Regions from separate parts of the Enterobacter sp. 186315 genome, predicted to be linked through region 1. Evidence: predicted binding sites of a transcription regulator. Region 1 holds the regulator's gene; each other region holds the start of a gene.
The links. Region 1 encodes sigma-54, which starts transcription at its own class of promoters, with help from an activator protein. Its sites were predicted from a motif close to GTTGGCACANNTTTCGCTNT; they were not measured.
Positions count from the first base shown of each region.

Region 1 (3,255 bases):
AGAAGAGTAACTAATTCGTTATGGCAACATTAACTGCAAAAAATCTCGCCAAAGCCTACAAAGGCCGCCGCGTCGTTGAAGATGTCAGTCTGACCGTCAACTCCGGCGAAATCGTTGGCCTTCTGGGCCCTAACGGTGCGGGTAAAACCACGACCTTCTATATGGTGGTCGGCATTGTTCCTCGCGATGCAGGGAATATCATCATTGATGATGAAGATATCAGCCTGCTGCCGCTGCACGCCCGCGCGCGCCGCGGTATCGGCTATCTGCCGCAGGAAGCCTCCATCTTCCGCCGTCTGAGCGTATACGACAACCTGATGGCGGTTCTGCAAATCCGTGACGATCTGACCAGCGAGCAGCGCCAGGATCGCGCGAACGAGCTGATGGAAGAGTTCCACATCGAACATCTGCGCGACAGCTTAGGCCAGGCGCTGTCCGGTGGTGAACGTCGTCGCGTTGAAATTGCCCGTGCGCTGGCCGCGAATCCGAAATTTATCCTGCTGGATGAACCCTTCGCGGGCGTTGACCCCATCTCCGTTATCGACATCAAACGTATTATCGAGCACCTGCGCGACAGCGGGCTGGGCGTGCTGATCACTGACCACAACGTCCGTGAAACGCTGGCCGTCTGCGAACGCGCCTACATTGTTAGCCAGGGCCATCTGATTGCCCACGGTACGCCACAGCAAATCCTCGAAAATGAGCATGTTAAGCGCGTGTACCTTGGGGAAGACTTCAGACTCTGATAGGGTAGAGGTTAAGTCACGCCGAACCGGAGAAAAATGCTCTGAACATGAAGCAAGGTTTGCAATTAAGGCTCAGCCAACAACTGGCGATGACGCCGCAGCTCCAGCAGGCAATTCGTCTGCTGCAACTGTCCACGTTAGAACTTCAGCAGGAACTCCAGCAGGCGCTGGACAGTAACCCCCTGCTGGAGCAAACCGATCTTCATGACGAGGTAGATACTCAGCAAGCGCAAGACACCGAAACGCTCGACACCGTTGACGCTCTCGAACAAAAAGAGATGCCGGACGAGCTTCCTCTGGATGCCAGCTGGGATGAACTCTACACTGCCGGAACCCCTTCCGGTACGCGTGCAGACTACCAGGATGACGAGCTACCGGTCTATCAGGGCGAAACCACCCAGTCGCTTCAGGATTACCTGATGTGGCAGGTGGAGCTGACTCCCTTTTCTGACACCGATCGCGCCATTGCCACCTCGATTGTCGATGCCGTCGACGATACCGGCTATCTGACCGTCACGCTGGACGATATTCTGGAAAGTATCGGCGATGATGAGATCGAGATGGAAGAGATCGAAGCCGTGCTTAAACGTATTCAGCGCTTCGATCCGGTGGGCGTGGCGGCGAAAGATCTGCGCGACTGCCTGCTGATCCAGCTTTCCCAGTTTGCGAAAGACACCCCCTGGATAGACGAAGCCCGGCTGATCATCAGCGATCATCTGGATCTGCTGGCGAATCATGATTTCCGCTCCCTGATGCGCGTCACGCGCCTCAAAGAAGAGGTGCTGAAAGAGGCGGTGGGCGTGATCCAGTCTCTCGATCCGCGCCCGGGGCAGTCGATCCAGACCAGCGAGCCGGAATATGTGATTCCGGACGTGCTGGTGAGAAAGCATAACAATCGCTGGGTAGTCGAGCTAAACTCCGACAGCATTCCTCGCCTGCAAATCAACCAGCAGTACGCTTCAATGTGTACCAGCGCCCGCAATGACTCCGATAATCAATATATCCGGAGCAATCTTCAGGAAGCGCGATGGCTGATCAAAAGCCTTGAGAGCCGAAATGATACGCTGCTGCGCGTAAGCCGCTGTATCGTCGAACAGCAGCAGGCGTTCTTTGAGCAAGGCGAAGAGTATATGAAACCGATGGTGCTGGCGGATATCGCCCAGGCCGTCGAGATGCACGAATCGACCATTTCCCGCGTCACGACGCAGAAGTATCTGCACAGCCCGCGCGGTATTTTTGAGCTTAAGTATTTCTTCTCCAGTCACGTGAATACCGAAGGCGGCGGCGAAGCCTCGTCAACGGCGATACGTGCCCTGGTGAAGAAGTTGATCGCCGCGGAAAACCCCGCGAAGCCACTGAGTGACAGTAAGTTAACCACCATGCTGTCCGATCAGGGTATTATGGTGGCACGCCGTACTGTTGCGAAGTATCGAGAGTCTTTATCCATTCCGCCGTCTAACCAGCGTAAACAGCTGGTCTGACCCAACCGATAAGGAAGACACTATGCAGCTCAACATCACTGGACAGAATGTCGAGATTACTGAAGCGTTACGCGAGTTCCTGAACACGAAGTTCGCGAAGCTTGAGCAGTATTTCGAGAGGATCAATCAGGTCTACATTGTGTTAAAAGTGGAAAAAGTGACTCATATCTCGGATGCTACCCTGCACGTTAACGGGGGTGAACTCCATGCCAGTGCGGAAGGGCAAGACATGTATGCGGCTATCGACGGCTTGATCGACAAGCTTGCGCGACAGCTTAATAAACATAAAGATAAACTGAAACAACACTAATTGTCCGGGCAGTTAACGGGTGCAGGAAGGCCTGTTGTGAAACACAACAGGCCATTTGTACGGTTAGCGCTTAGGTGAAATTATGATAAACAACGATTCCGCTCTTCAACTGAGCAATGTCCTGAACCAGGAATGTACCCGCAGTGGCGTTCACTGCCAGAGCAAAAAACGTGCGCTGGAAATTATCAGTGAACTCGCCGCCAAACAGCTGGGTCTGCCGCCTCAGGTGGTATTTGAAGCGATCCTGACGCGCGAAAAAATGGGCAGTACCGGTATCGGCAATGGTATTGCGATCCCGCATGGCAAGCTGGAAGAAGACACCCTTCGTGCCGTGGGCGTTTTTGTGCAGCTCGAAACCCCTATCGCGTTCGACGCCATCGATAATCAGCCCGTCGATCTCCTCTTCGCGCTGCTGGTGCCTGCGGATCAGACCAAAACTCACCTCCATACGCTTTCGCTGGTCGCTAAACGTCTGGCCGATAAAACGATTTGCCGTCGACTGCGCTCAGCCCAAAGTGATGAAGAGTTATACCAGATTATCACCGAAGCAGAAGGCCATCAGGACGATGCGTAACCGGGAGATAGCCTTCGAATCTGTTGTCCTGAGGAGAAACGGAACATGGTGCTGATGATCGTCAGCGGTCGTTCGGGGTCGGGGAAATCCGTCGCCCTTCGTGCGCTTGAAGATATGGGCTTTTACTGCGTCGATAACCTGCCG
Region 1 covers NZ_JBPTTK010000009.1:125,383-128,637, forward strand. Annotated here, with positions in the region: gene lptA (lipopolysaccharide ABC transporter substrate-binding protein LptA) at 1-14, shown strand, start outside; gene lptB (LPS export ABC transporter ATP-binding protein) at 21-746, shown strand; gene rpoN (RNA polymerase factor sigma-54) at 794-2,227, shown strand; gene hpf (ribosome hibernation promoting factor) at 2,250-2,537, shown strand; gene ptsN (PTS IIA-like nitrogen regulatory protein PtsN) at 2,620-3,111, shown strand; gene rapZ (RNase adapter RapZ) at 3,157-3,255, shown strand, end outside.

Region 2 (3,255 bases), on a different contig from region 1:
GAACACGCCGCACAGGGCCATAATTTCCGCCATCACCACCAGCGCACCCAGGTTGCTGGCGATCGTCGTACACACGGCGGCGGCCATCAGCAGGTTGACCAGCAGGCCGTTGGCTTTGGTCTTCTCATGGCGGTGCCAGTCGATATTAAACAGGCTGATAAACAGCCCGCACAGGCCGAAGGTCACCAGCCAGATGGCGTTCAGCGGCGTCAGTAATACCGCGTGGCGCACCAGCGGCATGACCGCGTCGACGGACTGCCCGTCGAGCAGCACGACCCCGCCTGCGGCGAGGGTCATCAGGCTGCCAACCGCCCCGCCAATCCCGGCAATCCAGCCGCTCAGGGTTTTATGAAAAGAGAAGATTAGCGCCAGAACGGCGGCGGCAACAAAGTACGCCACGGCGCTGTTAATCATCGTCACAGCGTTCATTTCGCCCCCTCCTGATGTGCCTGAAGCAGCGACAGATCGCCAAAATCGGTATTGATGGTCAGTTCGCGCTTGCGTCTGCTGGTGCGGGCGATATCGCGAATATTTACCAGAATCAGCGCTTTGGTCGGGCAGGTGCGCACGCAGGCCGGGCCTTCTTCATCGAAGCTGCACAGGTCGCACTTCACGGCGATGGCGCGCACGCCCGGCACCCAGTCCAGCAGGGAGCTGACGCGTGCCGGAGCCGGTGGCGCGGGCGGTGCTTTCGGGGTGTTGGCGTTAGCCGGAATATGCAGCGGACGGCTGCCGGAAAACTCAATGGCCCCGAACGGGCAGGCGATGGCGCACAGCTTGCAGCTCACGCACAAGCTTTCATTAAGCTGTACCGCGCCATCGACGCGGGTGATGGCGTTCACCGGACAGACGCCCGCGCACGGGGCATCTTCACAGTGGTGGCAGAGCTGCGGGGCAGACTCTTTTTCGTTACGCATAACGCGCAGACGCGGCATTGACTGCAACCCGTGCAGGCGATGGGTTTCCGAACACGCCGCCTCACAGGTGCGACAGCCAATACAGACCGTCGAGTCAGCAATTACAAAACGGTTCACCGGGCAATCCTCTGGTGATGGTCATTTTTGACGAAAAACTGTCTTATCGACACTTCTCGACACGCACACATCAGGCAACGTTGGCCGACGCTTTTTCGCTTACCAGCTGGCGCAGATTGACCGGCAGGTCGTGTTCCACGGCGGTATACAGGCCGTTGTAAACCGGCGCGATTTTTTCCAGATAATGTTCCAGCACCTGCTGGCGATCGCGGTTGCTGACGTGGCCATCCACCATGCCGTCGGCCATCAGTTCTGCCTGCGCAATGCGTTGTTTTTCGCCGTCTTTTGTCTCGACGTAGTACTCAATGGTGTGGCTGTTAAAGCTGTCTGCCAGGGTGACGTAAATCGTAAAGTGGCCGAACAGCACGAAGCGCATGTCCCCCTGCGCCGCACAGCTCATGGCGTGGTGCAGACGGGCCTTCGACAGGGTGATCCCCTGTACCAGAGAGTTACAGTACAGGTGCCACTGCTCCTGGAGCTGCTGATGCCGTTGCGCGATGTAGTCTGCTTTTTCGCTGATTTCCCAAATAGTCATGTCAGGGTTCCGGTTGATGGAGATAGCCCTGTTAAGCAGATTCCATGCCAATTTTTAATTAATTGATTTCACAAGGTTTTACTTTTCACACTGCTGTCGTGGCGGCACTGTCGACGTGTCATTTCGACAGCATTGACATCGTCACGCCCTGACAAAAACCAAGCTGGCATCGTTATTGCATTAATGGGCCAATTCATTGAGGAGGCGTCATGCACGAAATCACCCTCTGCCAGCGGGCCCTGGAACTTATTGAGCAGCAGGCAGTACAGAACAGCGCAACGCGCGTGACCGGGGTCTGGCTAAAAGTCGGGGCATTTTCCTGCGTCGAAACCAGCGCCCTCACCTTTTGCTTTGAGCTGGTGTGCCGCGGCACGCTGGCGGAAGGCTGCGAGCTGCATATTGAAGAGCAGCAGGCGGAGTGCTGGTGCGAGCAGTGTCAGGAGTACGTCACGCTGCTGTCGTCTAAGGTTCAGCGCTGTCCGCAGTGCCAGAGCACCGGGCTTCGCATCGTGGCGGATGACGGAATGCAAATTCAACGTCTCGAAATCGAGAGGAATTAACTATGTGCAGTACCTGCGGTTGCGCTGAAGGCAACCTCTATATAGAAGGGGACGAGCATCGTCCTCACTCGGCGTTTCGCTCCGCCCCGTTCTCCCCTGCCCCGCGTCCGGCGGCGGCCTTAACCGGCATCAGCTTTGCGCCGCAACGATCGGATGCAGGCGATCTGCATTACGGCCACGGCGAAGCGGGCACCCACGCGCCGGGCATCAGCCAGCGCCAGATGCTGGAGGTGGAAATCAACGTGCTGGATAAAAACAACCAAATTGCCGCCCGCAACCGCGCCCGTTTCGCCGCGCGTAACCAGCTGGTGCTGAACCTGGTTTCCAGCCCCGGTTCCGGCAAAACCACCCTGCTGACCGAAACGCTTAAGCGGCTCAACGCACGGGTCTCCTGCGCTGTCATTGAAGGAGACCAGCAGACGGTCAACGACGCCGCGCGCATTCGCGAAACCGGCACCCCGGCGATCCAGGTTAATACCGGCAAGGGCTGCCACCTGGACGCGCAGATGATTGCCGAGGCCGCCCCGCGTCTTCCCGTGGAAGATAACGGCATTCTGTTTATTGAAAACGTCGGCAACCTGGTCTGCCCGGCGAGCTTTGACCTGGGGGAACGGCATAAGGTGGCGGTGCTTTCCGTCACCGAAGGCGAGGACAAACCGCTCAAATATCCGCATATGTTTGCCGCCGCCTCCATCATGCTGCTGAACAAGGTCGACCTGCTGCCGTACCTGAATTTCGACGTGGAGAAGTGCCTGGCCTGCGCCCGGGAGGTCAACCCGGACATTCAGATCCTGCTGGTTTCCGCCACCCGCGGCGACGGCATGGAGGCCTGGCTGAACTGGCTGGAGAGCGAACGATGTGCATAGGCGTACCGGGTCAAATCCAGTCCATTGAGGGCAATCAGGCCAGGGTTGAGGTGTGCGGCGTGCTGCGCGACGTCGACCTGACGCTGGTGGGCAGCGTGGACGAAAGCGGCGCGCCGCGCATCGGCCAGTGGGTGCTGGTCCACGTCGGCTTTGCGATGAGCGTGATTAACGAAGCCGAAGCCCGCGACACCCTTGAGGCGCTGCAAAACATGTTTGAGGTGGAGCCCGACGTCGGTGCCCTGCTGTACGGTGAGGAGCGA
Region 2 covers NZ_JBPTTK010000005.1:237,552-240,806, reverse strand. Annotated here, with positions in the region: gene hycC (formate hydrogenlyase subunit 3) at 1-429, opposite strand, end outside; gene ACSVHP_RS08480 (4Fe-4S dicluster domain-containing protein) at 426-1,034, opposite strand; gene hycA (formate hydrogenlyase regulator HycA) at 1,105-1,569, opposite strand; gene hypA (hydrogenase maturation nickel metallochaperone HypA) at 1,779-2,129, shown strand; gene hypB (hydrogenase nickel incorporation protein HypB) at 2,132-2,995, shown strand; gene ACSVHP_RS08460 (HypC/HybG/HupF family hydrogenase formation chaperone) at 2,986-3,255, shown strand, end outside.
Region 2: hypA (hydrogenase maturation nickel metallochaperone HypA) is a predicted target of sigma-54. The motif match lies at 1,732-1,751, and genes of this name have one in related genera.

Region 3 (3,255 bases), on a different contig from region 1:
GGGCGAGCAGCTGCTGCGCCGCCGGGTTGGCGTAGTGAACGGCCAGTTCGTCGTCGACCAGCAAAATACTGTTAATAAGAGAATTGAGGATCTGCCCAGCATCGGGCAGCGTGCCGGTTGCCATTCAGCAGTCTCCTGGAGTTGGTTGCACTAATTTAGTGCAGTATAGCTTTTTCGTTGTGAAAAGCGCGTGAGATCAGGTTGTTGGTGGAGAAAAAAGCCCATCCGGAGATGGGCTAAAGTTTCCACGGCAACTACTCCCGGCGCTTGTCACGCCGGGTAAAACAACTTTATTAAACGCTGTAGTACAGCTCGAACTCAACCGGGTGCGGAGTCATACGAACGCGGTCGTTCTCTTCGGTACGCAGCGCGATGTAAGCGTCAATCGCTTCATCAGTGAACACGCCACCGGCGGTCAGGAACTCACGGTCTGCGTCCAGCGCCTGGAGGGCTTCTTCCAGAGAGCCAGCAACCTGTGGGATCTCTTTCGCTTCTTCTGGCGGCAGGTCGTACAGGTTTTTGTCCATTGCTTCGCCCGGGTGGATCTTGTTCTTGATACCGTCCAGACCCGCCATCAGCAGTGCTGCGAAGCACAGGTATGGGTTAGCCGCTGGATCCGGGAAGCGCACTTCGATACGACGCGCTTTTGGCGATGCAACCACTGGAATACGGATAGAAGCAGAACGGTTACGGGCAGAGTAGGCCAGCATTACTGGCGCTTCGTAGCCTGGGACCAGACGCTTGTAGGAGTTAGTGGTTGGGTTCGCCAGGGCGTTGATCGCTTTAGCGTGTTTGATAACACCACCGATGTAGTGCAGCGCCTGCTCGGACAGACCGGCATATTTGTCGCCAGAGAACAGGTTTGTGCCGTTCTTGGACAGGGACATGTGGCAGTGCATACCGGAACCGTTGTCGCCAAACATTGGTTTTGGCATGAAGGTCGCGGTTTTACCGAAGCGGTGCGCGACGTTGTGAACAACGTATTTGTAGATCTGAATCTCATCCGCTTTCTTGGTCATGGTGTTGAAGCGGGTTGCGATTTCGTTCTGACCAGCGGTTGCCACTTCGTGGTGATGCGCTTCAACGACCAGGCCCATCTCTTCCATGATCAGACACATGGTAGAACGGATGTCCTGTGAAGAATCGACCGGAGGAACCGGGAAGTAACCGCCTTTCACGCCAGGACGGTGACCTTTGTTACCGCCTTCGTATTTGGTAGAGGAGTTCCATGCGCCTTCGATGTCATCGATAGCCACGTGGGAACCAGAAATTGAAGCACCAAAACGGATGTCGTCGAACAGGAAGAACTCTGGCTCTGGCCCGAACAGAACGGTGTCTGCGATGCCGGTAGAGCGCAGGTACTCTTCAGCGCGTTTTGCGATAGAGCGTGGGTCGCGGTCGTAACCTTGCAGCGTGCCTGGCTCGAGGATGTCGCAACGGATGATAAGCGTAGACTCTTCGAAGAACGGGTCAATGAGCGCAGTGGTCGCGTCCGGCATCAGAACCATGTCGGATTCGTTAATGCCTTTCCAGCCACCAATGGAGGAGCCGTCAAACATTTTGCCTTCTTCAAAGAATTCGGCGTTCACCTGATGAGCAGGGATCGTGACGTGCTGTTCTTTACCTTTGGTATCGGTGAAGCGCAGATCAACAAACTTCACTTCATGTTCGTTCAGCATCGTCAAAACGTGTTCAGCGGACATACTTAACTCTCCAGATTGGTCATTGTCGTCGTGGTAACGAGGTCTTCAAATTCTGTGTTTTGCTGGCTGTGTTGCCATGTTTTTAATAAAGCGAAATCTGTGCCAACTTTTAAAACACCCCAAAAAGGCGTTATCATGCGCACCATAGTGCAAAACTGCTGCACCACGATGGTTATGTTGCACCAGTATAGTGCTTCAGTGTGAACACTGAGCACCATATTGGTGCAATTTTCGTTAAAGTGCCCTTTTTACGCTCCGTGAAAGCGATCACAAAGCATCTCTGCGATACTTGTTAGCGGAGGATGTTTGTGATCCTGTTTTGTAGTGCGATTAATCCGTGTACAATAACGCGCTATTTCTAATGCCTGAGGCAAAGTTGTGATCGAAAATCTGCGTAATATCGCCATCATCGCGCACGTTGACCATGGTAAAACTACCCTGGTTGATAAGCTGCTACAGCAATCTGGTACGTTTGACGCCCGTGCTGAAACTCAAGAACGCGTGATGGACTCCAACGATTTGGAGAAAGAGCGTGGGATTACCATCCTCGCTAAAAACACCGCTATCAAATGGAATGACTACCGTATCAACATCGTTGATACCCCAGGGCACGCCGACTTCGGTGGTGAAGTTGAGCGCGTAATGTCCATGGTAGACTCCGTTCTGCTGGTCGTTGATGCAATGGATGGCCCAATGCCGCAGACGCGCTTCGTAACCAAGAAAGCATTTGCTCATGGTTTGAAGCCAATTGTTGTTATTAACAAAGTTGACCGCCCTGGTGCGCGTCCTGACTGGGTTGTGGATCAGGTCTTCGACCTGTTCGTTAACCTCGACGCGACCGACGAGCAGCTGGACTTCCCTATCGTTTACGCTTCTGCGCTGAACGGTATCGCAGGTCTGGACCACGAAGACATGGCTGAAGACATGACCCCGCTGTACCAGGCGATTGTTGACCGTGTTCCTGCACCAAACGTTGATCTCGACGGCACCTTGCAGATGCAGATCTCTCAGCTCGACTACAACAACTATGTTGGTGTAATCGGCATTGGTCGTATCAAGCGCGGTAAAGTGAAGCCTAACCAGCAGGTCACTATCATCGATAGCGAAGGCAAAACCCGTAACGGTAAAGTCGGTAAAGTACTGACTCACCTGGGTCTTGAGCGTATCGAGAGCGACATCGCTGAAGCGGGTGATATCATCGCTATCACCGGTCTGGGCGAGCTGAACATCTCCGACACCATCTGCGATCCGCAGAACGTTGAAGCGCTGCCAGCCCTGTCCGTTGATGAACCAACCGTTTCCATGTTCTTCAACGTCAACACCTCTCCGTTCTGTGGTAAAGAAGGTAAGTTCGTTACCTCTCGTCAGATCCTTGACCGCCTGAACAAAGAGCTGGTGCACAACGTTGCGCTGCGCGTTGAAGAGACCCCAGACGCTGATGCATTCCGCGTGTCTGGTCGTGGTGAGCTGCACCTGTCTGTTCTGATCGAAAACATGCGTCGTGAAGGTTTCGAAATGGCGGTTTCCCGTCCGAAAGTCATCTTCCGCGAAA
Region 3 covers NZ_JBPTTK010000025.1:41,486-44,740, reverse strand. Annotated here, with positions in the region: gene glnL (nitrogen regulation protein NR(II)) at 1-124, opposite strand, end outside; gene glnA (glutamate--ammonia ligase) at 294-1,703, opposite strand; gene typA (ribosome-dependent GTPase TypA) at 2,082-3,255, shown strand, end outside.
Region 3: glnA (glutamate--ammonia ligase) is a predicted target of sigma-54. The motif match lies at 1,791-1,810, and genes of this name have one in related genera.